DNA from 4 places in the Bradyrhizobium sp. USDA 3315 genome. Region 1 is predicted to be linked to each of the others. Evidence: predicted binding sites of a transcription regulator. Region 1 holds the regulator's gene; each other region holds the start of a gene.

Region 1 (7,781 bases):
GCTTCGTTGAGTTGAAGGCGCGGCTGTTGCCGCCGCTCGGGCCGCAGCGCCCGGGCTCCTATGATTTCGGCCGTGACCTGTATTTCCAGGGCATCGGCGCCTCCGGCTTCGTGATGGGCGCCGTCAAGACCAGGGAGCCGCCTGCGACCGGCGGCTTTGCGCTGCGCTACGCCGCCTTCATGCAGGGCCTGCGCGACGCCATCGACGCGCGGATTCGCACCACGCTCGACGGCGACCAGCGCGCGATCGCAACCGCCTTGCTCACCGGCCGGCGCGATGCGATCTCGACGCCGGTCAACGATGCGATGTTCATCTCGGGGCTCGGCCATGTGCTGTCGATCTCCGGCTACCACATGGCCGTGGTCGCCGGCGTCGTGTTCTTCGCGGTGCGCGCGCTGCTCGCGCTGTTTCCGGCGCTGACGGCGGGGCATCCGATCAAGAAATGGGCCGCGGCGGCCGCGCTGGTCGCCGCGGCGTTCTATCTGTTGCTGTCGGGCGCGGAGGTCGCGACGCAACGGTCGTTCTTCATGACCGCCGTGGTGCTGCTCGCCGTGATCGTCGACCGCCGCGCGATCACCTTCCGGACGCTGGCGGTGGCGGCGCTGATCGTGCTCGCGATCGCGCCGGAGGCGCTGGTGCATCCCAGTTTCCAGATGTCGTTCGCCGCGACGCTCGGGCTGGTGGCGCTGGTGCAGATCGGGCTGCCGAACCTGCTGGCGTCGCCCGACCATTCGGCGACCGCGCGCGTCGCGCTGTGGGGCGGGCGCGAGCTCACGATGCCTGATGCTGGCCTCGCTGGTGGCGGGGCTGGCGACGACGCCCTATGCCGCATTCCATTTCCACCGCGTGACGCCCTACGGGCTGCTTGCGAACCTTGCGGCGATGCCTGTCGTCTCGGCGGTCGTGATGCCGGCCGGCCTGCTCGGGCTCGTCGCCATGCCGGTCGGCTTCGACGGACTGTTCTGGGCGATCATGGGTCTTGGCATCGACTGGATGATCCTGGTGACGCAATGGGTCGCCGCACTCCCGGGCGCGGTCGGCCGCATGGCGGCGTTCGGCATCGGGCCGCTGATCGCAGCGAGCGCCGGCATCATCCTGCTCGGGCTGCTGCGCACGCCGCTGCGCTGGTCAGGCGCGGTGCTGCTGCTGGTGGCCTCGGTCTGGGCGCTCAGGGTGCCGCAGCCGGACGTGCTGATCTCGGGCGACGGCCGCAACGTCGCGGTGCGTGGCGGTGACGGGTGGCTGCATCTGATGCACAGCGCCAAGGATGCATTTTTGGTCAAGGAGTGGCTGGCGGCGGACGCCGACGCGCGCACCGCCACCGATGCGTCGCTCGGCGAGGGCGTCTCGTGCGATGCCGGCGGCTGCGTGACCCAGGGACCCGGCGGCGTCTTCGTCGCGCTGGCGACCCGGCCGGAGGCGCTGGCGGACGACTGCGAGCGCGCAGCCCTGATCGTGACGGCGCGGCCGGCGCCGCAGGGCTGCGCGGCATCGGTGATCGATGCCGAGCGGCTGCGCCGCCACGGCGCGCTGGTGCTGCGAAGGATCAGGGACGGCTACGCCGTCGATGCGGTCAAGCCCGGCGGGATCGACCGGCCGTGGTCGCCGGCAGTTCCCGGCGACGGCGAGAGCGAAACGACGCTGCGCGCGCCCGCCGCCGCGCCGCGGCCTGCGGTGGATGCGACGCCGGCCGAGACCGATCTGCAGGGCGATGATTAGCCGTGGTCCGGCGAGGGGCCGCTCGGCAGCTCGAACAGGCCGAGATGGTATTCGTCGGAGTCGGGGCCGGCGTCGGGCTTCTTGACGAGGGTGAAGGAAGCCTCGGGAAATTGCTCCCAGACTTTCAGGTCGTCGGCCGTTACCGTCAGCCAACCGAACCGGAACATGTAGCGGCCCGGTTCCGTGACGCGTCCAGCCTTTTGCCATGTGACCTTATCGACCACCGCGCACGTCCTCCGTGCCCGATGATGCGCCAAGGCGCCGGCCGACGCAAATCTCCTTCTGCGCCCCGGAAGCGGGAGTCCGGGGTCGCCCGAAATTGCTTAGGTCATCCGCCGCCGAACAGCTCATTCCGCGGCGACGATGCGCTCAACCCAAAAACAGCGTTGCGAATGCGGAGGGCCGCCGCTCCACAACCTTCGGCTTCTGCTCGACCGGCGGATGCAGCGCCGGCAATTGCAGCACGCTAACGCGCTGTCCCTCGACCAGCTGGGTCACCAGCACATGGCTGCCGTCGGGGAATTCGACCGCGTCATGATGCCGATCAGGCACGTCGGGCTCGACTTCGTTGAACACGCCGACGCGATAGTTCAGCGTCTTGGTCCAGATCCAGCGGCTGTCGTAGCGAACGTTCTCGGCGAAAGCGAGCTCGGTGCCCGGCAGCATGCAGACCGCGACAGTGGGGTCATTCTCCGAAGCAAAGCCGCGGGTCGACGTGCCGCGGAACGTCGTCGTGATCAGCGTCTCTCCGACAATGGCGGGGCGCGATGCCACGGCGTGCAGACTATAGTCACACATCGGATGGCTCCTCATTTCGAGGTAGCGACCCGTGCCTCTCCTTGAGGCATTAGGGCCTCTACCAGAGTGGACGATAGCGAACGAGCGTCTGCTCGTTTCTGGGCGATTGTACGACTGGTCCGAGATCGCTCCGATCACAAACACGCGACGCTGCGCGAGAGGTATCGGAGCGCATCGGGCAGGCCGTACGCTACACTATCATGCAAGGAACGATCCGACGTGTTGCTCGTTCCCGGCCGCCGCAAGTATTTGCAATTCAGTATTTGCGATAAAGGCCGATCAGCTTGCCCTGGATGCGGACCCGGTTCGGCGGCAGGATGCGCACTTCATAGGCGGTGTTGGCCGGCTCGAGCGCGATCGATGCGCCGCGGCGGCGGAAGCGCTTCAGGGTGGCTTCCTCCTCGTCGATCAGCGCCACCACGATGTCGCCGGTATTGGCGACGTCGTTGCGCTGGATCAGCGCCATGTCGCCGTCGAGGATGCCGGCATCGACCATCGAGTCGCCGCGCACCTCGAGCGCATAGTGCTCGCCGGCACCGAGCATGTCGGGCGGCACGCTGATGGTGTGGCTGCGGGTCTGCAGCGCCTCGATCGGCGTACCGGCGGCGATCCGGCCCATCACGGGGACCGCGACCGGACGGTTGCCGTCGTCCTCGGCAATCGGCGGCGTGCTGGCGCGCCGGCCGAGGGTGCCTTCGATGACGCTGGGCGTGAAGCCGCGGCGGCCGTTGCCGCCGCCGGCCGAGAGTTCGGGCAGCTTGATGACCTCGATGGCGCGGGCGCGGTTCGGCAGGCGGCGGATGAAGCCGCGCTCCTCCAGCGCAGTGATCAGGCGGTGGATACCGGACTTCGAGCGCAGGTCGAGCGCATCCTTCATCTCGTCGAAGGAGGGCGGTACGCCGGCCTCTTTCAGACGTTCATTGATGAAACGCAGTAGTTCGTACTGTTTGCGCGTGAGCATCTCGAGTATTCCCCCGGTTGATAGCGTCGTTCGATTCCGAGACTCTTCTGGTGGGGCCTGCAGGCCGGGCCTGACCTCAGGAGCATGTGCTCGATGCACCTGCTTCCACGCGGCTTCCCGATTGTAGACACCAGTACTCGAAACAAATCATGAACGGACACTATATGTTCGATATGTGTTCCGCAACCACTTAATTTCCGGTGAACGTGTCGGGCAACGCACAATCGGCGGGGCGCGAAAACCCTATTCGGGCAGTGTCAGGATCTCGCATTCGCTGCCTTCGACGGCCGCCGCCGCGAACGGCGGGCGCACGAGAAGTGCCCGTGCCGCAGCGAGATTCCCGAGCAGCGACGAGTCCTGCTGCGTCACCGGCGTTGCGATCAGCGTGCCGTCCTCGCGCGCTTCGAGACGCGCACGCAGATAGTCCTCGCGCTGGTCGTTGGCTGCGAGGTCGCGGCCGAGCAGGGCGCTCGCGCGGCGATGATGAATCACTTTCCGGCCGCTCAGCGCCCGAATCAACGGCACCAGGAACAGGAAGGCGCAGACATAGGACGACACCGGATTGCCGGGCAGACCGATCACCCGCATCGCGCCGAGCCGGCCATGCATCATCGGCTTGCCGGGCCGCATCGCAATCCGCCAGAACGCCATCTCGACGCCCTCGGCTTCCAGCGACCGCTTGACGAGATCGTGGTCGCCGACCGAGGCGCCGCCTGTCGTGATGAGGACATCGGCGCCGGCCTCGCGTGCCCGGCGGATGCCCGCCGTGGTCGCCTCTACCGTGTCGGCGGCAACGCCGAGGTCGACGGTCTCGGCGCCTTCGGCGCGCGCCAGCGCTCGCAGCGCGTAGCCGTTGGAATAGACGATCTGGCCGGGACCGGGCTGCGAGCCCGGCATCACCAGCTCGTCGCCGGTCGCCAGCACCGCGACCTTCGGGCGGCGGCGCACCGCAAGTTCCGGATAGTTCATGGCGGCCGCCAGCGACAGCGCGCGGTCGGACAGGCGGCTGCCGCCGGCGAGCAGCACCTCGCCCTCACGGAAGTCGACCCCAGCCGGGCGGATGTGCCGCCCGACGCTGGCGGCCTCCGTGATCGTGATGTGGTCGCCGTCGACGGCGGTGTCCTCCTGGATGATCACCGCGTCGGCGCCATTGGGGATCACGCCGCCGGTGAAGATCCGCACCGCCTCGCCGGCGCCGACCGTCCGCTCGAACGGCCGGCCGGCGGCGACTTCGCCGATCACCTTGAGCCGGGCCTTTAGATCAGCCGCATCGGCGGCGCGCACCGCATAGCCGTCCATCGCCGACATCGGCTGCGGCGGCTGGGTGCGGAGCGCCGCGAGGTCGTGCGCAAGCGTGCGGTGGTAGGCGGCATCGAGCGCGACCATCTCCTCCGGCAGCGGTTCGGCGCCGGCGAGGACGGCGGACAGGGCATCGGCAACCGGCATCAGGGCCACGCTCAGAGCTCCTCAATTCTTAATGTTCAAATTCCAAGTGCGGTCAAAGCCCTTGCCACGTCATCCGTCGACGTCACGTGGATAGCATGAAGGCCGCGCGCCCGCGCACCTTCGATATTGGCGGCCAGGTCGTCGAAGAACAGGATCCGCGACGCCGGCACGCCGATGGCTTTTACCACATGATCGTAGGCCTCGGCGTCGGGTTTGCGGAAGCCGATGCTCGAGGACAGGAAGACGTTGCGGAAATGGCTGAGCAGCTCGGCATGGGTGACCGAGAAATGCGCGACATGGGCCGGATTGGTGTTGGAGAAGGCGTAGAGCGGCATCCGCTTGGCGGCCGCCGCGAGCAGCGGGGCGATGCCCGGCATCTCGCCGGTGAAGATCGCGTTCCAGCCTTCGAGGAACTGGGCGTCCGTGATGTTGATGCCGAGCGTCCGGCGCAGATTCTCGAAGAATGCCGCGTCGTCGATCCGGCCGATCTCATGATGCTTGAAACTGTCGTCGACGACAAAGCGCGTGGCGAGCTCGGCGGGCGCACAGCCGGCATGCTGCGCCCAGTGCGCCATCACCTTGTCAAAGTTGATGTCGAGCACGACGCGGCCGATATCGAACAGCAGCACGTCGACGGAGTTGGGAGAGAATTGCGAGGTCATTGCGTGAAACCGTGTACGAGAATTGCGGGCAGGCGGCAATGTCCTCGATTTCAGTGACCGGTGTGTGGATTGTGCGTGGCGTTGCATTCATCGCGAGACTGTTCCCGCGCACACCGTCGTCCCGGCGAAGGCCGGGACCCATAACCACAGGGTTGGGTTGTTGAGAGGAAGCTGTGGCCCCAGCGTCGCGCAACAATTGAGATTTGGGGTAATGGCTCCCGGCCTTCGCCGGGACGACGGCGGGTGTCGTCGCTTGTGCGTCAAACATCCGCATTCTCGCGACATGATCTGTCCGAGCCTTGCTCTTTTCACCCTATATTTTTGCTGCGGGGCTTGGCTTGCCGCGTCGGGCAACTCAGTGGCACGCACGCACGAGCTTTCAGCGCACCAAGCGACTTGATGCTTGCCGCGGCCTGACGCCCGCGGTGGCTTGGTGCCCGCCGGACGTAGCTCTCACAGCCTGGACAGTGCCAAGCCGAGGTAACCGATCAGCGCACCGGTGCTGAGAATGATGACGACGAGCGCCTGTTCCGAGCGTGCTTGCAAGGTTTTCCGGCTCACGGCGTTGGACGCTCCGTCTTCGAGATCATGCGGTCCAACGAACAGCATCAATTTCCGTTCCGGTCCTTCCCCCGGGAACCTTCACGACCTGCCGAGTGACGCGACGAATGCGGAACAGGAATGCGGGTCGGCCGCCTATGAGGGCGGTGCGATCCCCGGAACGGGGAAAGCGCGGCACATCTCGACGCTGTTCGACCTCAGTCGCTTGACGACCGCTGCATCTCCCTTCGACCGGAGGGATTCCGCAGTGAGTTCGGCGATCAGGCGCATTTCGGGCTCGCCCATGCCGCGCGTGGTCGCCGCCGGCGTCCCGAGGCGGATGCCGCTCGGCCTGAGCGGCGGCCGCGGATCGTCGGGAATGATCTGCTTGTTTGCGGTGATCCCGACGGCGTCGAGAATGTTCTCGGCCGCGCCGCCGTCCAGGCCGACGCTGGCCACCGTATCCACAACCATCATGTGATTGTCGGTTCCGCCGGTGATCAACGTCATGCCGCGTTCCATCAACGCTTCGGCCAGGACCTTCGCGTTGCGCATGACCAGTCTTGCATAGGCCTGAAAATCGGACGTCGATGCCTTCTTCAGCGTGACCGCGGTTCCGGCCACAACGTTCATGTGCGGACCTCCCTGCAGTCCCGGAAACACCGACGCGTCGATCTTGCCGGCGAACTCCCGGCGACAGAGAACGATGCCGCCGCGCGGCCCGCGAAGCGTCTTGTGCGATGTCGTCGTCATCACGTCGAAACCCGCATCGAGCGGATTGCGCAAGGCGTTGCCGGCGATCAGGCCGCCGTAATGGCTGACGTCGGCCATGGTCAGCGCACCCACCTCATCGGCAATGCTCTTGAAGGACGCATAATCCAGATCGCGCGGATAAGAGCTGTAGCCGCACAGCACCAGCTTCGGACGGACGTGCCGGGCCATGGCGCGGAGCTCATCGAAATCGATGGCGCCGCCGTTTGACGGCTGCGTCTTGTAGCGGGCGAAGTTGAAGAGCCGCCCCATGTGCGACACCGGCGCGCCATGGGTGAGATGGCCGCCGTGTGACAGGTCCATCGCCAAGATCGTATCGCCGGGCTGCAGCAGGCCGAGATACACGGCCTGGTTCATTGGCGACCCGGACAGAGGCTGAACGTTGGCATGTTCGGCGCGAAACAGCGCGCAAGCGCGCTGTCGGGCAAGGTTCTCTATCTGGTCGGTAAATTCCTGGCCGCCGTAATAGCGGCGTCCCGGATAGCCCTCGGAATACTTGTTGGTGAACACCGATCCGAGCAGCTCGAGCACCTCGGGATAGGTGTAGTTCTCCGACGGAATCAGCTCGACGCCGTCTTGCTGGCGGCGCTCTTCGCCCTCGAGCGCAAGGGCAACTTCCGAATCGTTGAGATGGAGTTCATTGCGGAATGACGGCATGGTCCGGGCTCCCTAAGACGCTGGATCATCAGCTGAACGGGTTGCCCAGGCGAACGGCGTTGGAACCCTTCGCGCTTCACCGTGGTCAATTCCACGTAAGCTCGCCAGTCGCGCGAGGGACGAATGAGCCTGCGAGGCTCATCGCGAGCAGAAGGCTATCCAATCCCCGGCGGGCTCGCAAGGGTTGGTTGCTGGCGCCGCCGCGGGCCCAGCGTTGGGCGAGATCG
Region 2 (7,781 bases), 1.8 Mb from region 1:
ACGAAGACCGCGGGCGCCATCTCGCGCAGGCGGCGGAAGATCGGATACGGGTCGTCGAGCAGATCCTGATACGCGATATCGGTGACGACAGGCACGGCGCTGGTCATTGGTCCTCCCGGAAGCGCTTTTTCGCCAAAGCTAGCCCAGGCGCGCGATCGCTCAATTCGATGGGATCGATCTGGCTCATCGAGATATTCTATGACCTTGTGCTAGGCTGGCCGCCAGTAATGCAGGGAGGTGCAGCGTGGTGGCCAATTCCTCGATCGATCCGATCGACATCGGGACTCTGCGGACCCTCGTGCTGGTCTATGACCTGCAGTCGTTCTCCGCGGCGGCCAAGCGGCTCGACGTCAACCAGTCCACCATCAGCTATGCGATCGAGCGGCTGCGCGGCGCGCTGCATGACCCACTGTTCGTCCGCAGCGGCAACTGCGTGACGGCGACCGAACGGTGCGTGGCGCTGGTCGCCTGGGCGCGAGAGATGATCGGCGAGATCGACGGGCTTGCCTCACCGGCGGAGTTCGATCCGGCGACGGCGCAGGGCAGCGTGACGATCTCCTGCAACTATCACGAACGCCAGACCCTGATCCCGCAATTCAGCGCGCGGCTGCGTGCCGGCGCGCCGCGGGTCCGTCTCGTCCTGCTCGATGCCGCGGGCCACGGCGACGTCCATCTCAAGCAGAACCAGTGCGACATCGTGCTCGGTCCGGTCGGGATCGTCGGCGAGAGCTTCTTCCGGCGCCATATCCTCACCGACCACTATGTCTGCGTGATGGATCGGGCCAATCCGCTGGCGCGCGGCCGGATCGCGCTGTCGGCCTATGCCAGGGCCGAGCATGTCTTCATCACCCACAGCGGCGAGTGGCAGCCGCTCTATCTCGAGGCGCTGAAGGTGAGGGAAATCGAGATCGAGCCGGTGGTCAGCCTTCCGAACCACGACAGTCTGGAGCGCATCATCACCGGCACCAGGCTCGTCGCGACCATCCCGCATCATCTGGCGCGGGCGATGCGCGGCGGGTGGCATGTCGCTGCGCTGCCGTTCCGCGTGCCGATCTCGATCGACATGTACTGGGGCGCCCGGACGGCCAAATCCGGCTTGCACAAATGGGCGCGCGGCCTGCTGGCCGAGGTTGCGAAGGCCTGCGCCGCCTGAGCGAGGAGCCGGGCTGCAGGTCCAAAGCAAAAGGCCCGCACCGGAGTGCGGGCCTTTGTCCGGCGCGTTGCTGCGCCGAAAGCGTGGGGCGTCAGAACAGGTGGTAGAACACGTAGTAGAGAACGCCCGAGATGATCATCGCGGCCGGCAGCGTCAGCACCCAGGCCATCGCGATGTTGCGGATCGTGGCCCATTGCAGGCCGGAGCCGTTGGCGGCCATGGTGCCGGCGATGCCTGACGACAGCACGTGCGTGGTCGAGACCGGCAGGCCGTAGCCGTCGGCCGCCGCGATCGTCGCGGCCGCCGTGATCTCGGCGCAGGCGCCCTGCGCGTAGGTCAGGTGGGTCTTGCCGATCTTCTCGCCGACGGTGACGACGATACGCTTCCAGCCGACCATGGTGCCGAGGCCGAGCGCGATGGCGACGGCGAACTTCACCCAGCTCGGGATGAACTTCGTCGCGGCATCGAGCGAGCCCTTGTACTGGTTCAGCGTGGCGATGTCGGCAGCGGTCAGCTCGGCTTCCTTGTCCTTCATCAGGAAACGGATCGCCTCGGACGCCAGGTACATGTCGTTACGGGTGTTGCCGACCGCGTCAGCCGGGAACTTGGCCAGCGATCCATACTGGGCAACCTGCTGGCCGATGTCGCGCACCAGCACCGCAAGCGACGGAAAGGTGCCTTCGTTGATCTGGTGCTGCGCGACATAGTTGGTCACGGCCGGGCGCGGGTTGCCGATCACGTTGTAACCGGCGGCCTTGCCTTCGATGACCTTGCTGGCCGCGGTCGAGTGCGCCGTGAACAGCTCGATCTGGCTCGAGGGCATTGCGCGGTTCAGCGCATAGGCGGTCGGCACGGTGCCGATCAGGATCAGCATGATCAGGCCCATGCCCTTCTGACCGTCATTGGAGCCGTGGAAGAAGCTGACCAGTGTGCAGGTCAGGATCAGGATGCCGCGGATCCACCACGGCGGCGGCTGGTCGCCGACCGGTTCGCCGAACAGCGCCGGCGTCGCGCGCTGCAGCGCGATCTTGAGGAGGTAGAGCAGGCCGGCGGCGAGCGCGAAGCCGAACAGCGGCGACAGCAGCAGCGCCTTCGCGATGTTGGTCGCCTGCGACCAGTCGACGCCCGAGGTGCCGTCACGGCCGCGCAGCAGCGCGTTGGTGATGCCGACGCCCATGATCGAACCGATCAGGGTGTGCGAGCTCGAGGCCGGCAGGCCGAGCCACCAGGTGCCGAGATTCCAGATGATGGCGGCGATCAAGAGCGCGAACACCATGGCAAAGCCGGCACTGCTGCCGACCTGCAGGATCAGTTCGACCGGAAGCAGCGAGACGATGCCGAACGCGACGGCGCCGCTGGAGAGCAGCACGCCGATCAGGTTGAACATGCCCGACCACACCACGGCGACATGCGCCGGCAGCGAGCGGGTGTAGATCACGGTGGCGACCGCGTTCGCGGTGTCATGGAAGCCGTTGACGAATTCGAAGCCGAGCGCGATCAGCAGCGCGACGAACAGCAGGATGTACGGCAGGAACGAGGTGATGCGCGTGCCGGTGGCGTCGACATCGGCATAGATGCTGTAGGCAACGAACAGCAGCGCGGCCGCAACCACGCCCAAATAGATAACCCCGGTGAGAGGATGAAAGCCCTTGTCGAGGTCCGGACCCTTTTTCAGGGCGGGCTCGATCGAGCCGGGTAACGCCATATCGCTCATGGTAAACTCCTGTCCCAATGCTCCCGATTTTGATCGATGCATATGACAAGCAATTGAAATCCGGCCCCGCGAGATGCACCGGTTTGCGGTGACGGTGGACATCGAGCCGAATTTTTGTGCAACGCATTGAGCGCGCACGTGGCTTCGCGGCCTCGTGGCAATCGTCAGCAAAAAGGGATCGCGGATCGCGACGGAAAGCTGTGGCCTGCGTTTCGCAGGGCGAGACAATGTGCGGAGGACGTCACACCGGCATCCGGCCGGCCGGGCAGCCGGAGAATTCGGCGGGCGCCTGCGAGTGGGAGGATCGCGAATGAGGGAGGCGGATTGATGAGAGATGAGGTGGCGCGCCGCACGATCGGGGCTAGCAAACCGCGCAGCGCGCCCGCCTCAGGGTACGTCATGGCGTGAACATGACGCCCGATACCTGCGGAACATGCTACCCTACCACGGATCAATTAAAGGTTGTAGGTATTTGTCCGCAGCTTAGAACAATTTCTCGTTGCGATGTGGTTCCTCAGGTTCCGCTGGTTTTACGGAACTCAAGCTGCATCGACTGATCTGCGCAACTGATGTGCGGCGATTTTCAGGTCGTCGATAAAGCGCTGATATTCCAGCGCCTTGGCTTTTTCATCCGGCAGCCGCAACAGATAGGACGGGTGCACAGTGACGAGCACCTTGGTTCCGTCGTGGTCGATCAGATGGCCGCGGTTCTTGTTGATCGGCGTGATCTTGCCGAGCACGCTCTGCGCCGCGGTGGCGCCGAGCGCCATCACGAGGTCCGGCTTGATGGTGGCGAGCTCGCGCTCGTACCATTGGCGGCAGGCGCGGATCTCCGGTGTGCTCGGCTTCTGGTGCAGCCGGATCTTGCCGTGCGGCACGAATTTGAAGTGCTTCACCGCGTTGGTGACATAGACCTTGCGGCGATCGATGCCGGCTTCCTGCAGCGCGCGATCGAGCATCTGGCCGGCCGGTCCGACGAAGGGGTGGCCTGCGAGATCTTCCTTGTCGCCGGGCTGCTCGCCGACCAGCATCAGCGTTGCGCTTTGCGGTCCCTCGCCGAACACGGTCTGGGTTGCGTCTTTCCACAGCGGGCAGGCGCGGCAATCGGCGGCCTCCTCGCGCAAGGCCGCGATGGTGTCGTGAGCTTGCCTGTCTTGAACTTGCTTGCCTTGAACTTGCTTGCGGGGCATCGGCGTATCCTGCCGCTTCTGCGGCTCGGCCGCCTTGCGTGCGATGAAGGGGCCGCTGGTCATGCGCATTGCGTCTTCGATCAGGGGTTTAATGATCGAGTCCTCGGGCAGGTTCCTCCAATAGGCTTGCGGCATCTCCATCACTTTCAGCCGTGCGGGATTGAAGCGGCCGTTGTCGTGACGCCGCCAGGCCTCCTCGAGCCGGTCCTCGGTCGGCACTTCGGATTTGGCGACGCCCGGCGTGATCGAGATCGCGTGCCCGTCCCAATGTGCGCAGACGTCGGGGGTCAGGATCGACCACGGCATGTCGGCGAAGCGGCCGGCGAAGAACGGCGCGGCAAGTTCGACGATGCGATGCTCCGGCTCGAACCAGGCGACGTAATGCGCCGTCCGTTCGCGGCCGATCTCGCGGAAGCGCAGATGCGCATGCATCCTGTCGATATCGACATAGACCGCGCGCGCCATCGCGTGGACCTCGGCGACATCGGGATCATCGGTCGCACTGAGCAGATCGTGATGGCTGCGCAGCCGCCACAGCAGGCGATAGAGCAGGGCGAAGCGTTCGTCACTGCGATGCAGGATCGCGGCCTTTGCGAGCTCGACGAATTTGGCCGACACATTGAACCGCGCCTGCGGCGTATCCGGCAATTCATTCACGCAGGATGCCGACGACAATTCGTCGTCGCTGCGTACGGTCCATGTGATCTCTGCGGGCTTCACATCGTTCAGCGCCAATCGCCGCGCGGCCTTGCGCCAGCCCTCGAAATCGGTGTCGTTGTCGAGCACGATGATGCGCATGCGATTGCTCCGTTTCCGTCACGCGCCATTTTCGGGGCCTGCGTGGCTAACACTGCGGAAGATCAGGGCCCGTCCGGTTCGGCGGCTGCTGAATCCCATTGATTCCACTCATGAATCAATGAGCTCACCAATCCGATTGACTCTGCGGGCCCTGTTAGCTTTATATTAGAACATATCATGAACAAATGAGCCAGTCCCTGGTTCTCTGTTCAGACCAGTGACGGCCTCAAATTTTGGTTGGAAGGAGCGGCGCATATGCCGGAGCGCGATCAGCAAAAGTGGTCGCCGGTTTTGCGTCCGATCGCGCTCCTCTTTTTTAAGAAAGGCGCATGATCTTGTCGCCAAACCGCTCACACTTTGGCGGATCATGCGCCGCCGCACGCATGGGTACGCTTGCGTCTCTGCGCGGCAGCATCGCGCGCATCGAGGCGCCATCGGATGCGGCGATGCCGAACCGCGTCGCGCTCGGACACGCCGGCGCGGATGCGATGCTGCGCGGCGGACTTGCGCCGGCGGCATTGCACGAGGTGTTTGCGGCCGGCCATCAAGGCGGCGCGGCGAGCGGTTTCATCGCGGGGCTCGCCGGACGGCTGTCGGCACGCAAGCCGCTGGTCTGGGTGCGGCAGGATTTTTCCGATCGCGAAAACGGCGCGCTATCGATACGCGGGCTTGCCGAGCTCGGCCTCGATCCGCGCCTCTTGGTCACGGTGCGCGCCGCCGATGTCGACAGCGGCCTGCGCACCGCGGCCGACGCGCTCGCCTGCGATGCGCTCGGCGCGGTCGTGCTCGAGGTCTGGGGCCAGGCGCGCCAGCTCGATCTCGTCGCCAGCCGCAAATTGACCCTGGCCGCGCAGGCCTCCGGCGTCACCGCGCTGGTGCTGCGGATCGCGGCAACCCCGATCCCCTCGACCGCGGAGACGCGCTGGATCGTGCGCGCGGCGCATTCGCCGCCGGGCAATGCCGCGAGCGTGTGGGGCGCGCCGTGCTTCGAGGCCGAACTCGTGCGCAATCGTCATGGCCCGGTCGGGCGATGGATCATGGAATGGAAATGTGATGAGTGCCAATTCAGTGAACCGTCGGCGTATTCTCAGCCTGTGGCTGCCACGCCTGCCCATCGACCGCATCAAGCGCAAGCTCGCGCAGGACATCGCCTCGCAAGCTGATGCACGGGAGGTGGCAGGGCTCCCTCTCCCGCAAGCGGGAGAGGCGAAGAAAGCAGAACTCCCCAGCGTCGTCGTCGCAAAAGACCACAACGCCATCCTGCTGCACGCGATCGACGAGGCCGCGGTGCGCGCCGGGCTGTCGATCGGGCTGCCGCTCGCCAATGCGCGGGCGATCTGTCCGGAGCTCACGGTCTATGATGCCGATCCCGCCGCCGATCTGAAGACGCTGAACGACATCGCCGACTGGTGCGACCGCTTCACGCCGCTGGTCGCGCTCGATCTGCCTTACGGTCTGTTTCTCGACATCACCGGCTGCGCGCATCTGTTCGGCGGCGAGCGAGCGCTGCTACAGACCGTGACGGGGGCGCTGAGCCGGCGCGGCTTTGCCGTCAGCGCGGCCATTGCCGGCACCTCGATCGCGGCGCGTACGCTGACGCGCACCGCCTCGGGCAAGATTGTCGCCGATGGCGAGGAGGCGGCGGCGGTCGGCCCGCTGCCGGTGTCGGCGCTCGGCGCCGATGCCGCTGTCACCACCGGCCTGCGCCGCGCCGGCTTGAAGACCATCGGCGATGTCGCCTCGCGCGCGCCGCATGAAATCTCGGCGCGGTTCGGTGCGGCCTTCACCACCTTGCTCAACCACGCGCTCGGGCAGGGCGATGCTCCGATCAGCCCGCGCAAGCCGCTGCCCGATTACATCGTCGAGAAGCGTTTCCCCGAGCCGATCGCGACCGACACCGTGATCGCGCTGACGCTCTCAAGCCTTGCCAAGATGCTGGTTGCGGCGATGGACAAGCAGGGCAAAGGTGCGCGGCAGCTGGAAGCGAGCTTCTTCCGCACCGACGGTGCGGTGCGCGCGATCATGGTCGAGACCGGGCGTCCGGTGACGCGGCCCGAGATGATCGATCGCCTGTTCCGCGAGCGGCTCGATGCGCTGAATGATCCGCTCGATCCCGGCTTCGGCTTCGATCTCATTCGCCTCGCCGCAGGGCGTACCGAGATCGTGGTACAGCAGCAGCGCGATCTCGACGCCACCATACACGACAATGACGAGCTCTCGGCGCTGATCGACCGCATCGCCGCCCGCATCGGCGGAAAACGCGTCGTCGTGCATCTGCCGCTGGAGAGCCACATCCCCGAACGATCGGCGCTCGCGCTGCCGGCGCAGCATCATCTGGCCGCGGCCAGCGCCGCCGCCTGGCCGGAGCACGTTGCGAGCGAACCACCGCTGCGTCCCTTGCGGCTATTCGAGCAGCCCGAACCGATCAAGGTGCCGTTCGCGACCGTGCCCGACGGTCCGCCGCATCAATTCACCTGGCGGCGCGCGCAGCACGAGGTGGTGCGGGTCGAGGGCCCCGAGCGCATCGCGATGGAATGGTGGAAGCAGGACGGCGCGTCGCTGACGCGCGATTATTTCCGCGTCGAGGATGCCGAAGGCCAGCGCTTCTGGATCTTTCGCGACGGTCTCTACGAGAGCGAGCTGCGCGACGAGGAGGGCAAGCCCGTTCCGGCCAACTGGTATGTGCATGGGCTGTTCGCATGAGCGCACCTCCACCTGATTATGCCGAGATCGGCATCACCAGCAATTTCTCCTTCCTGCGCGGCGGTTCCGATCCGCGCGCCTATGTGCATCAGGCGAGCGAACTCGGGATTCCCGTGATCGGGCTCGCCGATCACAACACGCTGGCCGGCGTGGTGCGCGCCTGGAAGGAGCTCGACAGCGAGAAGGTTGCCCATCCGCCAAAGCTTTTGATAGGCGCCCGCAT
Region 3 (7,781 bases), 5.9 Mb from region 1:
CACGCCTGGAATCAGAAGGAGGCGCTGGTCTTCATCGAGCGCGCGCCGCGCCTGATCCGCCCGCTGAATTTTCCGCGCCATTCGCCCGGCCGCGGCGCCACGCTGGTCGATACCAAGAGCGGCAAGCGCGCGCTGGTCCTCAACGCGATCGGCCGCGTCTTCATGGAGCCGTCCTCGAACGATCCGTTCAGCGCCATCGAGCGCGAGCTCGAGGCCTGCCCGCTGCGCGAGGGCTGTGACGCCATCGTGCTCGATTTCCATGCCGAGGCGACCAGCGAGAAGCAGGGCATCGGCTTCTTCTGCGACGGCCGCGTCAGCCTCGTGGTCGGCACCCATACCCATGTGCCGACCGCTGATCATCAGGTGCTGCCGGGCGGCACCGCCTATATGAGCGATGCCGGCATGACCGGCGACTATGACTCGGTGATCGGCATGCAGAAGGAGGAGCCGCTGCAGCGCTTCCTCACCGGCATTCCCTCCGGTCGTTTCGAGCCGGCGGGCGGTGTGGCAACACTGAGCGGCATCGCGGTCGAGACCGACGATGCGACCGGGCTCGCGGTGAAGGTCGCGCCGGTGCGCGCCGGCGGGCGGCTCGAGCCCGCGGTGCCGGGGTTTTGGGTGAAGTGAGGTTGCCGTAGCCCGGATGCAGCGAAGCGAAATCCGGGAATCTCTCCGCGGTGGCATTGATCCCGGATCACGCTTCGCTGCATCCGGGCTACGGAGCTGCCGTCAACCCTGCCTAAAGCCCATCCGGAATGCGCCCCAGCGGCGGCCGTTTACGACGATCGGCGATGACAGGTCCTTCATCAGCACGAAATTGCCGCCGCCCATGTCGCGGCGATAGGTCTGCAGCAGGAACGGTTTTGTGTTGGCCGCGACCTTGCTCACCGCGCGGTCGTTGAAAAGGCGGCGGTTGCGGCAATTGGCGTTGTTCCAGACCGGGTCCGGCCCCTGCGGCTGCCGGTAGTTCGGATTGTGGGTCGGCAGATAGCCGCTGCGCGCCCAGGCGACGCAGAACACGATGCGCGGATCGCTCTTCTGGATCGGATCCTGGATCGCGGGCAGCACGCGGTCGGTAAACGCGACGTAGTCGGTCAGGTACTGCTTCGGATTGGTGCCGGCGATCTCGCGATAATTCTCGTCCATCAATTGCGCGAGCGTGACCTCGCCGCGCGCGACGGCATTCTCGAACAGCTCCGAGATCTGCCTTGCGGTGTCGATCACGACACGGATCAGCGGCGTGTCACTGGTCTCCACGCCGCTGTCGGCGATGGTCACGATCAGGCTCTCGGAGAGCTCGAGCAGTTTCGCGACGCGGCTGTCGGCGTGCTTGAGGTCGCGCGAGGAGAGGTCGACGCCCTTGGCCAGCTCGTTCAGCTCCGCGATCACGCTGTCGCAATGGCCGAGATTGGAGGTCGCGGCGCGCGCCACGCTGCCGATCTCGGCGCCGACGGATGAGAAGCCTTCCTGCACGCGCATGATGATGCCCGAAATCTGCTGGGCGCCTTCGCCGGCGCTCTTGGCGCGCAACGAGGCATCGCTGCTCTCGCCGATCAGGCTGCCGATCTGGCCGTCGAGATCGCGCACGGTGTCGGAAATCTGATGCGTCGCCTGGCGGGTCGCTTCCGCAAGGTTCTTGACTTCGCTCGCGACCACGGCAAAGCCGCGGCCGGCATCGCCGGCGCGCGCCGCCTCGATGGTGGCGTTGAGCGCCAGCAGATTGGTCTGCTTGGCGATCGCCTCGATCGAACCGGAAACCTTGGCGACCTGGCTCAGCGCGGAGCCGACCGCGGCGAGCCGCGCCTCGATCCGTCCGACCGCCGCGACGAGCTCCGCGATATGGCTGACCGCCGTCTCGACCACATGGCGCGACTCCGCGATCTGGCCGACCGCGGCGGATGCGGTCGTTTGCACCGCCTGTGATGCGTTGGCGATGTCGTGATTGGCGGCGACCATCGTCTCGGCCGTCGTCTGCAAATGATGGAAGCGCTCGGACTGGCTGCTGACGCGGTTCGCGACTTCCTGGACGTTGCCGGCGATGTCGGCGAGTTCGACCCCGAGGCCGCCGATGCGGTCGGCGAGCTGGTCCACCAGCCGCTCGGCCAGCGTTCGGTCCGATGACGTATCCAGAACTGCAAGCTGCGCGGCCGACATGTCGACGCTTCCTCCGTTACAGCGGCCTGTCGGCCGCCGCAGCATTCCCCATTCCAACCCTAAAGCGTGATTCGCGCTGCCGATCTTGCCTGAGCGCGCACCGTGTAGCCCGGATGCAGCGCAGCGAAATCCGGGACTCCTGCCCGTGGAAACATGCATCCCGGATTACGCTTCGCTGCATCCGGGCTACGAAGCGTTCAAAGCTTGTAGGCGGTGCGGAACCCGCCCCAGTGCCGGCCGCGCACGCGGATCGGTACGTCGATCTCGCGCATCATCACCGTGTTGCCGCCTCCCATGTCGCGCGCATAGGTCTGGATCAGATAGGCGCGCTGGTTGCGGCCGGCGGCGAGGCCCGCGGCGTCGTTGAAGATGCGGCGGTTGCGGCTGTTGGCGGTGTTGTATGCCACGTCGCCCGGCCGCTGCGGCTGCGAGTAGAGCTTGTTGTGGACGGGCAGATAGCCGTTCTGGTCGATCATCACGCAGAATGCCATTCGCTTGTCCCTGGCGAGGAATGCGTCCTGGAACGCCGGCAGCGTGCGCTCCGCCCAGTCCAGCATTTTGGTGCGGTACTGCACCGGGTTGGTGCCTGCGATCTCGACATAGTCGGTGTCGAACATGTCGGCGATTGTAATCGCGCCGCTCGCCAGCCCGTTCTCGAACATCTTGCTCAGCGTGCTGCCGGCTTCGATCGCGCGGGTGACGAGCTCGGCGTTCTCCTCGTGGATCGCCCACATCCGGTCTTCGATTTTTTCGCGCAGCTCGGCCGTTGCCGCCTCGAAGCGGGCCTGGCTGCCTGCCTTGGAGCGCTCGCCGATCCGGATCCGGCACGCGCCGATCTCCGGCAATGTCGCGTTCAGGGTCTCTTGCGCCGGCAGCTTCTCGGCATCGGCGCCGCCGATCAAAATGCCGTCCATCGCGATCTCGTAGACCGGTGCGGTGACGATGCCGCGCGTGGTCGTGATCTCGATCTTGAGGCTGCAAGGCAGGCGCTCGTTCTTGCGCGGATCGCCGCGCTCGTCCTGGCGCAGCAGCACCGCGCAGCGCGCTTTCAGCTTCTGCGCGAACGCAGTCACCGCCTTGCCGGCCTTGGCGACATTGTCGCCATGCGCGGCGGCTTCGCGCGTTGCCGAGTCGATCTCGCCGGCGCTGGTGCCGACCGAGACGATGAAGTGCGAGGCGGAGGCGGCGTTCTGCCCCATCTCGCCGGTGATTTCATTCTGCTCGGCGACCGCGCCGTTGACGTTCTCGAACACCGGGCGGATCTTTTCGATCGCCTGGGAGATGCGGTGCACCGCGTCGGCCGATCCGGTGGCGTCCTTCTGCAATGCCTCGATCTTGCGGGTGATCTCCTCGGTCGCGCTCTGGGTCTGCACCGCCAGCGCCTTGACCTCGGTTGCGACCACCGCAAAGCCCTTGCCGGCGGCACCGGCGCGCGCCGCCTCGATCGTCGAGTTCAGTGCAAGCAGCGTGGTCTGCCGCGCGATCTGCGCGATCAGATTGACGACGTTGCCGATCGCGGCTGAGGATTCGCGCAGGCGATCGACATTGGCGGTGGCCTCGCGCGCCGCGGCCGCGGCGTCGTCAGCGAGCTGGCTCGCACTGCGCACCTGCGCCCCGATGCCCTCGGCGGAGTGGGTGAAGCGGTCGGCGGCTTGCGAGAACGTCGTCGCGGTGCTCTGCGCATCGCTGCTGCGGCCGGTCAGCGCGTCGGTGCGGGTGCGGATGGTGGCGAGCTTGGCTGCCGTCGCCTCGGCGCCGTCGGCGACCGAGCTCGCGGCGCGTTCGAGCTGGCGGATCATCGCGCCGAGCTCGAGTTCCAGCAATTCCAGGATCTCCTTGGAGGAATCCTTGGATGAATCCTTGGCCGAATCAGTCTCGGCCGAGACCTCAGGGGTTGCGGCCGCGGTTGGAACCTGCGGCGCGACGGCCGGCGCAGCCGGCTCCGGCACTTGCTTTCGAAACAAACCGAACGCCATGTGGGCTCTTTGGGGCTGTGGAAAGTTGCGGCGGGACGGGGCGATCCTCGCATCCGGGCATGAAGTCATGGTTAACAAGTGCCTCATATTCCGGCTTGCGGTAGTATTCCTCCGCCGGAGGGCCCCGGCGATCCTTTGATTTTGACCGTGAGGGGCCTATAAGGCCGCGTTTTCCATTCCTGTTCAGACCCTAAGCTCCGAAGAGACGTCGCATGGCCGGCCATTCCCAATTCAAGAACATCATGCACCGCAAGGGCCGGCAGGATGCCCAGAAGTCGAAGCTTTTCGGCAAGCTGGCCCGCGAAATCACCGTGGCGGCCAAGCTCGGCACCCCGGACCCGGCGATGAATCCGCGGTTGCGCGCCGCCGTGGTCGCGGCCCGCGCCGAGAACATGCCCAAGGACAATATCGACCGTGCCATCAAGAAGGCCGCGGGCAATGAGGGCGAGAACTATGACGAGATCCGCTACGAGGGTTATGGCCCCGGCGGCGTCGCCGTCATCGTCGAGGCGCTGACCGACAACCGCAACCGCGCCGCTTCCGATATCCGCTCCTTCTTCACCAAGTCGGGCGGCAATCTCGGCGAAACCGGCTCGGTCGCCTTCATGTTCGACCGCACCGGCATCATCGAATACGACGCCAAGGTCGCCTCCGACGACGCCATGCTGGACGCCGCGATCGAGGCCGGCGCCGACGACGTGGTCTCCAGCGAAGGCGGCCACGAGGTCTACGCCTCGCAGGACACTTTCCGCGAAGTCGCAAAAGCGCTGGAAGCGAAGTTCGGCGAGCCGCGCAAGGCGGCGCTGACCTGGAAGCCGCAGAACACCGTTTCGGTCGACGACGAGACCGGCGAAAAACTGTTGAAGCTGATGGACCTGCTCAACGAGCACGACGACGTCCAGAACGTGTTCGCCAATTTCGAGGTGTCCGACGCGCTGATCGCGAAGATGGGCGGGTAAGAGCGTCGTCCGCCCCCAACACACCACTGTCATCGCCCGCGAAGGCGGGCGACCCAGCATTCCAGAGACCTGCGTTTGATTCGAGAAGCCGCGGCGTACGTCATCCCCGCTCCCGTGCGCAATTGCGCACTAGGCGGGGATGACGAGCGGGCCGAGTACAACGACACGCGGAGCAGGGGATGGCGCTCCGTTTGTGTTTCGTTCTCCCGGCGCAGGCGGTATCACTACCCCATGACATCCCAGCCGATTCGCTCCCCCGTCCGCATCATCGGTATCGATCCGGGTCTCCGCCGCACCGGCTGGGGGGTGATCGAGACCGAAGGCAACCGTCTCGTCTATATCGCCTGCGGTTCGGTCGAACCGCCGGACGATCTGCCGCTGGCGAGCCGGCTGCTCGCGATCCATGAGGGGCTGGCCGCCGTGCTCGCCGATTACAAGCCTGCGGAGGCGGCGGTCGAGCAGACCTTCGTCAACAAGGACGGCGTGGCCACGCTGAAGCTCGGCCAGGCGCGCGGCGTCGCCATGCTGGCGCCAGCAATGTTCGGTATCTCGGTCGCCGAATACGCGCCCAACCAGGTCAAGAAGACCGTGGTCGGCGCCGGACATGCCGAGAAGAACCAGATCCAGGTGATGCTGAAGATCCTGCTGCCGAAAGCCGAGCCGCCGTCCGCCGACGCCGCGGACGCGCTCGCGGTCGCGATCACCCACGCCCACCACCGCCAGAGCATCGCGCTGCGGCTCAGGGTGGCGAACCTATGATCGGCAAGCTGAAGGGTCTGATCGATTCCTATGGCGAGGATTACGTGATCCTCGACGTCGGCGGCGTCGGTTATCAGGTGCATTGTGCGAGCCGCACGTTGCAGGCGTTGCCGTCGCCGGGCGGCGCCGCCGTGCTCTCGATCGAGACCTACGTCCGCGAGGACCAGATCAAACTGTTCGGCTTCCGCAGCGATCACGAGCGCGAATGGTTTCGCCTGCTGCAGACCGTGCAGGGGGTCGGCGCCAAGGTCGCGCTCGCGGTGCTCGGCACGCTGCCGCCGACCGATCTCGCCAACGCCATCGCGCTGCGCGACAAGGCGGCGGTGGCGCGGACGCCGGGTGTCGGGCCGAAGGTCGCCGAGCGCATCGTCAGCGAATTGAAGGACAAGGCGCCGGGCTTTGCCGATGTCGATCCCGCGGTGGTGCAACTGTCTGGCGCGATCGACAACAACCGCGCGCCGCGTCCGGTCACCGACGCGATTTCGGCGCTGGTCAATCTCGGCTACGGCCAGCCGCAGGCCGCCGCCGCCATCGCCGCCGCCTCGCGCAGCGCCGGTGAGAGCGCCGAGACCGCGCAGCTGATCCGGCTGGGCTTGAAGGAACTGTCGAAGTGATCCGTGGATTGGAGCGCCTCTGTTCTTCACCTCGCCCCGCTTGCGGGGAGAGGTCGGATCGCATCGCAGATGCGATCCGGGTGAGGGGGTACAGGTCTCGACACACATTGCGCTCGCGGAAGGAGCCCCTCACCCCAACCCTCTCCCCGCAAGAGCGGGGAGAGGGAGAACAATCTCGTGTTAGTCTCGCATCATGAATACGCCCTCGCGCATGGTCTCGCCTGAACGCCGCTCCGACGATGTCGGTGACACCGCGCTGCGGCCGCAGTCGCTGACCGAGTTCGTCGGTCAGGCCCAGGCGCGCAAGAATCTCTCGATCTTCATCGAGGCTGCGAAGAAACGCGGCGAGGCGCTCGATCATGTGCTGTTCGTCGGTCCCCCCGGCCTCGGCAAGACCACGCTGGCGCAGATCGTCGCGCGTGAGCTCGGCGTCGGCTTTCGTGCGACCTCCGGCCCTGTCATTGCGAAGGCCGGCGATCTCGCAGCGCTGCTGACCAATCTCGAAGAGCGCGACGTGCTGTTCATCGACGAGATCCATCGCCTCAGCCCGGCGGTCGAGGAAGTGCTCTATCCCGCGATGGAGGATTTTCAGCTCGACCTGATCATCGGCGAAGGTCCCGCGGCGCGTTCTGTGAAAATCGAATTGTCGAAATTCACCCTGGTCGGCGCGACGACGCGTGCGGGGCTGCTCACCAATCCCTTGCGCGACCGCTTCGGCATTCCGATCCGGCTCAATTTCTACACCGAGGAAGAGCTCGAGAAGATCGTCACCCGCGGCGCCCGCGTGCTCAATATCGGCATGAGTCCTGACGGCGCAAATGAGATCGCGCGCCGCGCCCGCGGCACGCCGCGCATCGCCGGCCGCCTGCTGCGCCGGGTGCGCGACTTTGCCTCCGCCGCCGATGCCGATTCCGTCGACCGCGGCATCGCTGACCGGGCGTTGAGCGCGCTCGAGGTGGACAGCGTCGGGTTAGACGCGATGGACCGGCGCTATCTCACCACCATCGCGTTGAACTATGGCGGCGGGCCGGTCGGCGTCGAGACCATGGCGGCGGCGCTGTCGGAGCCGCGCGATGCGATCGAGGACATCATCGAGCCCTATCTGATCCAGTGCGGCTATCTGCAGCGTACTCCGCGTGGCCGGCTCCTGACCTCGCATGCTTTCCGTCATCTCGGTCTCGCCGAGCCGAACCGCGATCCCTCGCAATTCGGCCTGTTCGGCGGCAATGGCGACGAGGACTGACGCATGATCCGGAAGAGCGCGAAGCGGTTCTTCATGCTGAAGCAAAAGCCCTCCGCTCCCAAAGACGTGAATGACG
Region 4 (7,781 bases), 4.7 Mb from region 1:
ATGCAAGCGCAGCGGGCGCGGACTCGGCGGCCGCCTCGATCGCGAGGCTCGGCGCAGCGATTTCCGGCGATGCGGTCAGGCGCGCGGCGAGCGACGACGCGCGCAATGGCTTCACCAGGTAGCCGGTGAACATGGCGGACTCGGAGGCCGAAAGATCCTGCCGCGTCGCCGGCGTGAACATCACGATGCGATGGGTTGCATGGAGGCGGGCGGCGTCGGCAAACGCCTCCATCGCCGGCGTGCCGAGCGTGTGATCGATCAGCACCGCGTGCCAGCTCCGCTCCGGCAACAGCGCCTCGGCGACGTTGGCATCCGACACGATGCAGGTCTGCGCGCCCCAGCGTTGCAACCGCCGCGAGATCAGCGAGACCTCGATGCTGTGCGGCGCCACCAGCATGATCGACTGTCCCGTCAAGTCGGGCGCGGCGAAGCCGTTGGCCTCGCCGGTATCGGCGGCGGCGAGCGGGATCGACACCTCGAAGGTTGAGCCGACGCCCGGCGTGCTTGCGAGCGTGATGCGGCCGCCCATCCGCTTGACGATGCGGTCGCTGATCGAAAGGCCGAGGCCGGTGCCGCCATAGCTGCGCGCGATCCGGTCGTCGGCCTGCTCGAACTCCCGGAAGATACGCTGCTGCGCATCCGGTGCGATGCCGATACCGGTGTCGCGGACCAGGAAGCTGATCTCGTTCGGCCAGATGCCGGCCTCGACGATCAGCGCCACGCCACCGGTCGCGGTGAACTTGATGGCGTTGCCGGCGAGATTGAGCAGCACCTGACGCAGCCGCGCGGCGTCGCCGGTCACCTGCATCGGCAGCCGTTCGTCGACATAGGCGGCGATCTCGATGCCCTTGGTCTGCGCACGCGGCGCCAGCAGCTCGGTGATGTCCTCGATCAGGCCGGACAGCGCGAACGCGCGGTGTTCGAGATCGATCTTGCCGGCCTCGATCTTGGAATAATCGAGCAGCTCCTCGATCAGCGCGAGCAGCGCGTCGCCGGATGTCTTGACCGCCTTGACGTAGGTCATCTGCTCCAACGTCAGCTGCGTATCCATCAGCAATCCGCTCATGCCGATGATGCCGTTCAGCGGGGTGCGGATCTCGTGGCTCGCCATCGCAAGGAAGCGCGACTTGGCGCGGTTGGCGGCGTCGGCCTGATCGCGCGCTTCGGCGAGCGCGCGCTCGCTCTCGGTGCGGTCGGTGACGTCGCGGCCGACGCTCTGCATCTCCGCGGGCGCGCCGGCATCGTTGCGCACGAGGCCTTCACGCCAGGCGATCCAGCGCGGCCCGAGCGGTCCCTCGATCTTCTGGTCGTAGACCCGCGTGCCGTTGGATTCGAGCGCGGTGTCGCCTTGCTCGAGCACCTTCAGCGTTGCGGTGCTGCCGATCAATTCGCTGCGGGGCCTCTGCGCCAGCTCGCAATAGGCGTCGTTGGCATAGGTGATGAGCCCGTCGAGATCGCGCAGCACGATCAGATCGTCCTGCGCCTCGAACAGGGTGGAGGCGCGCTGCTCGGCCTCCTGCAGTTCCCAGTTGCGGTCGGCCATCGCTTCATTGTGCATGGCGATGGTGCGCAGCCGCTTGCGTATCAGCCGCAGGCGGATGCCGAGCGTCACGATCCAGAGGCAGGCGAGCGCGAACAGGAAGCTGACCCCGATCGCGAATGCATTGGGATCGTAGCCGCTCTGTTGCGAGAGCGCGCCCGAAATGAACCCGAAGGCGCTGCCGAACGCGACGGAGAAGATCGTGAACGAGCGCACGATCGTCGCGAGCCAGGAATGGCGCCGGAGGAAGCGGCGAAGGCGCAACTTGATCCGGAAGAAACGCCCCATCAATGGTGACCCTGAGACAGCTTGATCTGGCGCTGACGATGCGTCGGCCAGCTTGCAAAGTGCTTGAAATTGGTGGCCATTTCGCGCTGCCCTCAGAACAAGGTTAGCGGGAGGTTAATTCCGCCATGACCCGGTTCGGGACGCGCTTGTCAGGTTCGGGCGTTGCGGCTTCAAGGCGGCGGTGTCCGCCGCGGGCGCTGACGATCAGGGCCGCGGCATCCCGCGCTGAGAAGGTCTTCGACTGCACGAAGACACGATAGTCGGACGGGCCAGCATCACGCGTCAGATAGATGACGGGGCCGGTTGCCGAGGCATCGCCGGAAATCCCGATCAGCTGCGCCGTCGCGCCGCTCTCGCAGGCGCCGGCCTCGGCATCGTCGATGTCGTCGATCACGGTGAAGTCGGCGGCGTCGGCGCTGTCGGCGATCTGGACCCGGACGGTGGCCTGGCTGGGGTCGTCGGTGAAGCTGACGTGAAGCTGCGCCAGCCAAGGGATCGATGCGATCTGCATCGTGGCGCCACCCACCTCGATGCAGGGCCGCGGGCCCGGCAGGAACTCGGCGCGGGCAAGGACCGCGGCCACGGCAAGGGGGACCACCGAGGTCAGAATCTTCAAACGCAACATGACACAACTCGCTCGACCCAAGCGTGCCGCCGATCGCGGTGCTTATGGTTTGCGGAGCGTAAACAAAACTCGTTACCGCCGCGTTGACGCGGGGCATTCCGGCACGAATCGGGACAGCGCTGGGTTCGGTCAGGCGGCGCGGCGCAAATCGTCGGCCAATGCACGATAGGACAGCGCTTCGGCAAGGTGCAGCCGGCCGATCGTCTCGGCGCCGTCGAGATCGGCAAGCGTGCGCGCCACCCGCAGCACGCGGTGATAGCCGCGCGCGGTGAGGTGCATAGTGTCGGCGGCCTCGCGCAGCAGCTTCTGCCCATGCGCGTCGGGCTGCGCGATGGTCTCGAGCAGCGAGCTCGGCGCTTCCGCATTGGTGCGGACATGCGGCATGCCGGCTGCCGCATAGCGCGCGAGCTGGATGTCGCGCGCGGCCGCGACGCGGGCGGCGACCTCGGCCGATCCCTCCGCCGGCGGCGGCAGGATCAGATCAGCCGCAGTCACGGCGGGCACCTCGATCCGCAGGTCGATGCGATCCATCAGCGGGCCGGAGATCCGCATCTGGTAGTCGGCGGTGCAGCGGTCGAGCCGGCCGCGCTTGCAGGAATAGCCGGGCTCATAGGCATGGCCGCAACGGCACGGGTTCATGGCCGCGACCAGCATAAAGCGCGCCGGATAGGTGACGCGGTGGTTGGCCCGGCTCACCGATACCTCGCCGTTCTCCAGCGGCTGGCGCAGCGAATCCAGCACGCGCGGATCGAACTCCGGCAGTTCGTCGAGGAACAGCACGCCCTGATGCGCCAGCGAGATCTCGCCCGGCTTGGCGCGCATGCCGCCGCCGGTCAGCGCGGCCATGCTGGCGGAATGATGCGGGCTGCGGAACGGGCGTCGCGCCGTCAAGGCGCCGTCGCGGATCTCGCCGGCAACCGAGGCGATCATCGAGACTTCGAGCAGCTCCGACGGCGATAGCGGCGGCAGGATCGAGGGCAGCCGCGCCGCCAGCATCGATTTGCCGGCGCCGGGCGAGCCCATCATCAGCAGATGATGACCGCCGGCGGCGGCGATCTCGAGCGCGCGTTTCGCGCTCTCCTGGCCCTTGATGTCGCGCAGGTCGAGCAGCGCTTCCTCGCGCTCATGCACCTTCGGCTGCGGTCGCGACAGCACCTGCGTGCCCTTGAAGTGGTTGGCGATCTGGATCAGCGAATGTGCCGCGATGATCTGGATGTCCGGACTGGCCCAGGCGGCTTCCGATCCGCAGCCGGCCGGGCAGATCAATCCCTCGTCGCGCGAATTGGCGCCGATTGCCGCGGGCAGCACGCCCGCCACCGGCGCGATCGAGCCGTCGAGCCCGAGCTCGCCGAGCACGGTGAAGCCGTTCAGCGCATCCGGCGGGATCGCGCCGATCGCCGCCATCAGGCCGAGCGCGATCGGCAGGTCATAATGGCTCCCCTCCTTGGGCAGGTCAGCCGGTGCGAGGTTGACGGTGATGCGGCGGGCGGGAAGCGCGAGGCCGGAGGCGATCAGCGCCGAACGCACGCGTTCGCGGGCTTCCGACACCGCCTTGTCGGGCAGGCCGACGATCGCGAACGCGGGCAATCCCGGCGCGACCTGCACCTGCACGTCGACCACGCGGGCCTCGATCCCCTCGAATGCGACGGTGGAAACGCGCTGGACCATGCTGCCCCTATTCTTCCGCAATCGAAGGTAGCGGAACCGAGCGGCAAGTGCAAGAACATTACAAGAACGTTCGCGGCGCCGAGGGCTGGTCGCCCGGTACCAATTCACCGCGCGGAGCATCTGCGTCCGGCCCGTGCGGAAGCGTCAGGCGTCGCTCGCGATGACGCGCGCCTCGCGCGATCGAACACAGCTCGCGTCGTCGACAACTGCAGAAATCATTTTCAAGAATCATTCCAGCATGATGAGCATCGCGCGCTTATTGTCGCAGCGCGTCGTCGATTTCCCCGCTGTTTCAGTGTTCGCACGCTGATCGCGCGCGCAGTCTCGATCTATTCCAACTGCCGAGGTCTGTACTCGCGAGCCCCGCGCTGTAGAGCCGGATCACAAATCCATCCAGGCTGATATCAGGGGCGCCTTCGCGTGATCGATCGACTTGCTTCGCATTCCACCCGTCAACATCCAGCGCTGCGAACGATCGGTCTGTGTACCGCCGCCGTCCTTGCCGCAGGAGTCACGACCGAACGCGCCGACGCGCAATCGGAACTGCCGCCGGTGAGCGTGGACGCGCCTCAGCAGCGCGCGATCACTGCGAATGCAAAACCGGTTCGTCGTCCGGTGGCCGCACGCGCGAGCCGCGCCAACCGCGTGGCTCGATCCCAGCAGGCGACGCCGCAAGCGGCGGCACGATCCGGTGCCGGCGCCGGCGAGCGAGCCGGCGGTCCGGTGGTCGGGTTCGTTGCCACGCGTTCGGGCACGGCGACCAAGACCGACACGCCGCTGATCGAAATCCCGCAATCGATCTCGGTCGTCACCACGGACCAGATCAGGAACCAGGGTGCGGAATCGGTGGGCGCGGCATTGCGCTACACCGCAGGGGTCAGCGGCGACGTGAATGGCGGCTCGGACACCCGCTTCGGCGGCCTGCAGATCCGCGGCTTCGACATGACGATGCCGGGCCTCTATCTCGACGGCCTGCGGCTGCCGAGCAGCAATTATGTGCACTTCCTCGGGCTCGATCCGTACGGAGCCGAGCGCCTCGAGGTCCTGAAAGGGCCATCCTCGGCGATGTTCGGCGGCAGCGGCACCGGCGGCATCCTCAACTATGTCAGCAAGCTGCCGACTGCACGCGAGTTCGGGGAAGTGTCGCTGTCGGGCGGCAGCTTCAACCGCTATCAGGGCGAGTTCGATATCGGCGGCCGCGCCAACAAGGAAGGAACGGTGCTGTGGCGCCTGACCGGCGTCGCGCGCGATGGCGAGACCCAGGTCGACTACACCAAGGACAATCGCGTCTTCATCGCGCCCGCCGTCACCGTGAAGCCGAATGAGGACACCACGATCACCTTCCTCGCGAACTACCAGAAGGAACGCACCGGCTGGGGCCTGCAATTCCTGCCGCCGTCCGGCACCGTCTGGGCCAACAATGGCCGCTACATTCCGAACACCCGCTTCGTCGGCGAGCCCGGCTTCAACCAGTTCGACACCGAGCAATCCTCGGTCGGCTACATGCTGTCGCACGACTTCAACGAGGCGCTGACGTTCCGCCAGAACCTGCGCTATTCGTGGATGCACAACGAGCAGAAGAGTTTCTACGGCACCGGCTATGCATCGGCGGCCGACGAGGCCGCGGGCCTGCTGTCGCGCGGCGGCGCCGGCGGCAGCTCGACGATCGATTCCTTCGCGGTCGACAACCAGCTGCAGGGCAAGTTCGTCACCGGCCTGCTGAGCCACACGACGCTGTTCGGCGTCGATTACCGCAACACCTCGTTCCGCGACATGGCCTCGAGCTACAGCACCGGCAAGCTCAACGTCTTCGCGCCGGTCTATACCAACAGCTGGACCAACAACGGACCGTATGACGACACCGGCATCAAGCAGTCGCAGGCCGGCCTCTATCTGCAGGACCAGATCAGGCTCGGCCGGCTGTCGTTCCTGCTTGGCGGGCGGCAGGATTTCGTCACTACCGACCTCGACAACAATCTCGCGAAAACGTCGACCTCGACCGACGCCTCGGCATTCACCGGCCGCGCCGCCGTGATGTACAATTTCGACAATGGCGTCGCGCCCTATTTCAGCTATTCGGAATCATTCCTGCCGGTGCTCAGCATTAACGCCGCCGGCGAGCTGCTGAAGCCGGAGTCCGGCGTGCAGTACGAAGTCGGCGTCAAGTACCAGCCGGTCGGCATCAATGCACTGATCACGCTGGCCGCCTTCGACCTGACCCGGTCCAACGTCGTCACCTACGCCCCGCCGTTCTATTTCGCCGAGCAGACCGGCGAAGTCAGGTCGCGCGGCGTCGAGCTCGAAGGCACCGCGACGCTGGTCGAGGGCGTCAACATCCGCGGCGGCTACGCCTATGTCGACGCGGTCGTCACCAAGGATCCCGTCAATGTCGGCAAGGCGCCGACCACGGTGCCGCTCAACCGCTTCTCGCTGTGGGGCGATTACACCATTCAGGGCGGTCCGCTCGCCGGGGTCCAGTTCGGGGCCGGCGTCCGCTATGTCGGATCGACGTTCGGCGACGACGCCAACACCTTCAAGGTGCCGGCGTCGACGGTCGTCGATGCGCTCGTCGCCTATACCAGGGACAATTATCGACTTTCGCTCAACGTCACCAACCTCGCCGACACGCGCTACGTGGCAGCCTGCTACGGCAACACCAGCTGCTTCTACGCGGAGGGCCGCAAGGCGATCGCGAAGCTGACCTATCGCTGGTGATCACCCAAACAACCTGCTGAAATCCCCATGAGACCAATCTTCGGACGACTGCATCGCTGGGCGGGTCTTCTCACCGCGGCCTTCCTGTTCTTCTCGGGCATCACCGGCGCGATCATCTCGTGGGACCACGAGATCGACGATTTGCTCAACAGGAAGCTGTTCGAGGTGACGAGCTCCGGACCCGCGATCCCGTCGGTCGAGCTCGCCCGGCTGATCGAGCAGCGCGATCATCGCGCCCGCGTCGTCCACATGTTCATGACGGCGGAGAAAGGCGAGTCACTGTGGTTCTTCGTGCTGCCGCGGATCGATCCGGCGACCGGCAAGCGCTACACGCTCGACTACAACCAGGTCTTCCTGGATCCCAACACCGGCGCCGAGCTCGGACGCCGCTATTGGGGCGCGGTCTGGCCGGTGACCCGCGAAAACTTCGTCTCGTTCCTCTACAAGCTGCACTACACGATGCATATCCCCGAATTCTGGGGTAGCGATCGCTGGGGCATGCGCTTCCTCGGCATCATTGCCGTCATCTGGACGATCGATTGTTTCGTCGGCTTCTACCTGACCCTGCCGTCGCGGCGGCGCGCAAGGGCGGAGCGGGCGTCGGCGATATCAGGCCCGCGCGGCAAGAGCTTCTGGACCCGCTGGGCACCGGCCTGGAAGATCAAGACCTCAGGCAGCGCCTATCGGATCAATTTCGACATTCATCGCGCCTTCAGCCTGTGGACCTGGGCCTTGCTGTTCGTGATCGCATTCACGGCATTCTCGCTGAACCTCTATTTCGAGGTGTTCTCGCCGTTGATGAAGACCGTGTCCAACTACACGCCGACACCTTACGAGCAGCGACCATACCGTCATCTCGACGATCCGATCGAGCCAAGGATGACCTATGCGGAGATCGCCACGCGGGCCGCGGCCGACGGCAAGGCGCGCGGCTGGACCACGCCG

What was found. Region 1 encodes LexA, which represses DNA repair genes until DNA is damaged. Its sites were predicted from a motif close to TGTTCNNNNTGTGTTCNG; they were not measured.
Region 2: the regulator LexA is predicted to act here: its motif matches at 5,022-5,039, upstream of ACVIYL_RS39875 (ImuA family protein).
Region 3: the regulator LexA is predicted to act here: its motif matches at 5,273-5,290, upstream of ruvC (crossover junction endodeoxyribonuclease RuvC).
Region 4: the regulator LexA is predicted to act here: its motif matches at 4,173-4,190, upstream of ACVIYL_RS09105 (YifB family Mg chelatase-like AAA ATPase).

Annotation. Positions count from the first base shown of each region.
Region 1 covers NZ_JBSRYP010000001.1:6,704,886-6,712,666, forward strand. The annotation lists partial or broken gene ACVIYL_RS31435 (ComEC/Rec2 family competence protein) at 1-1,719, shown strand, start outside; gene ACVIYL_RS31440 (hypothetical protein) at 1,716-1,943, opposite strand; gene ACVIYL_RS31445 (hypothetical protein) at 2,089-2,517, opposite strand; gene lexA (transcriptional repressor LexA) at 2,774-3,478, opposite strand; gene ACVIYL_RS31455 (molybdopterin molybdotransferase MoeA) at 3,722-4,933, opposite strand; gene ACVIYL_RS31460 (HAD family hydrolase) at 4,960-5,586, opposite strand; gene ACVIYL_RS31465 (hypothetical protein) at 6,040-6,195, opposite strand; gene ACVIYL_RS31470 (serine hydroxymethyltransferase) at 6,283-7,554, opposite strand; ZMP/ZTP riboswitch at 7,591-7,676, opposite strand.
Region 2 covers NZ_JBSRYP010000001.1:8,509,707-8,517,487, reverse strand. The annotation lists gene ACVIYL_RS39895 (cytochrome P450) at 1-107, opposite strand, end outside; gene ACVIYL_RS39890 (LysR family transcriptional regulator) at 245-1,153, shown strand; gene ACVIYL_RS39885 (inorganic phosphate transporter) at 1,245-2,867, opposite strand; gene ACVIYL_RS39880 (UdgX family uracil-DNA binding protein) at 3,407-4,855, opposite strand; gene ACVIYL_RS39875 (ImuA family protein) at 5,239-6,018, shown strand; gene ACVIYL_RS39870 (Y-family DNA polymerase) at 5,909-7,558, shown strand; gene ACVIYL_RS39865 (error-prone DNA polymerase) at 7,555-7,781, shown strand, end outside.
Region 3 covers NZ_JBSRYP010000001.1:822,129-829,909, reverse strand. The annotation lists gene ACVIYL_RS03775 (TIGR00282 family metallophosphoesterase) at 1-627, shown strand, start outside; gene ACVIYL_RS03770 (methyl-accepting chemotaxis protein) at 730-2,154, opposite strand; gene ACVIYL_RS03765 (methyl-accepting chemotaxis protein) at 2,352-4,130, opposite strand; gene ACVIYL_RS03760 (YebC/PmpR family DNA-binding transcriptional regulator) at 4,343-5,089, shown strand; gene ruvC (crossover junction endodeoxyribonuclease RuvC) at 5,321-5,848, shown strand; gene ruvA (Holliday junction branch migration protein RuvA) at 5,845-6,462, shown strand; gene ruvB (Holliday junction branch migration DNA helicase RuvB) at 6,656-7,705, shown strand.
Region 4 covers NZ_JBSRYP010000001.1:1,971,216-1,978,996, reverse strand. The annotation lists gene ACVIYL_RS09115 (response regulator) at 1-1,828, opposite strand, end outside; gene ACVIYL_RS09110 (protease-associated domain-containing protein) at 1,932-2,453, opposite strand; gene ACVIYL_RS09105 (YifB family Mg chelatase-like AAA ATPase) at 2,583-4,121, opposite strand; gene ACVIYL_RS09100 (hypothetical protein) at 4,282-4,431, shown strand; gene ACVIYL_RS09095 (TonB-dependent siderophore receptor) at 4,674-6,836, shown strand; gene fsrB (siderophore utilization protein FsrB) at 6,864-7,781, shown strand, end outside.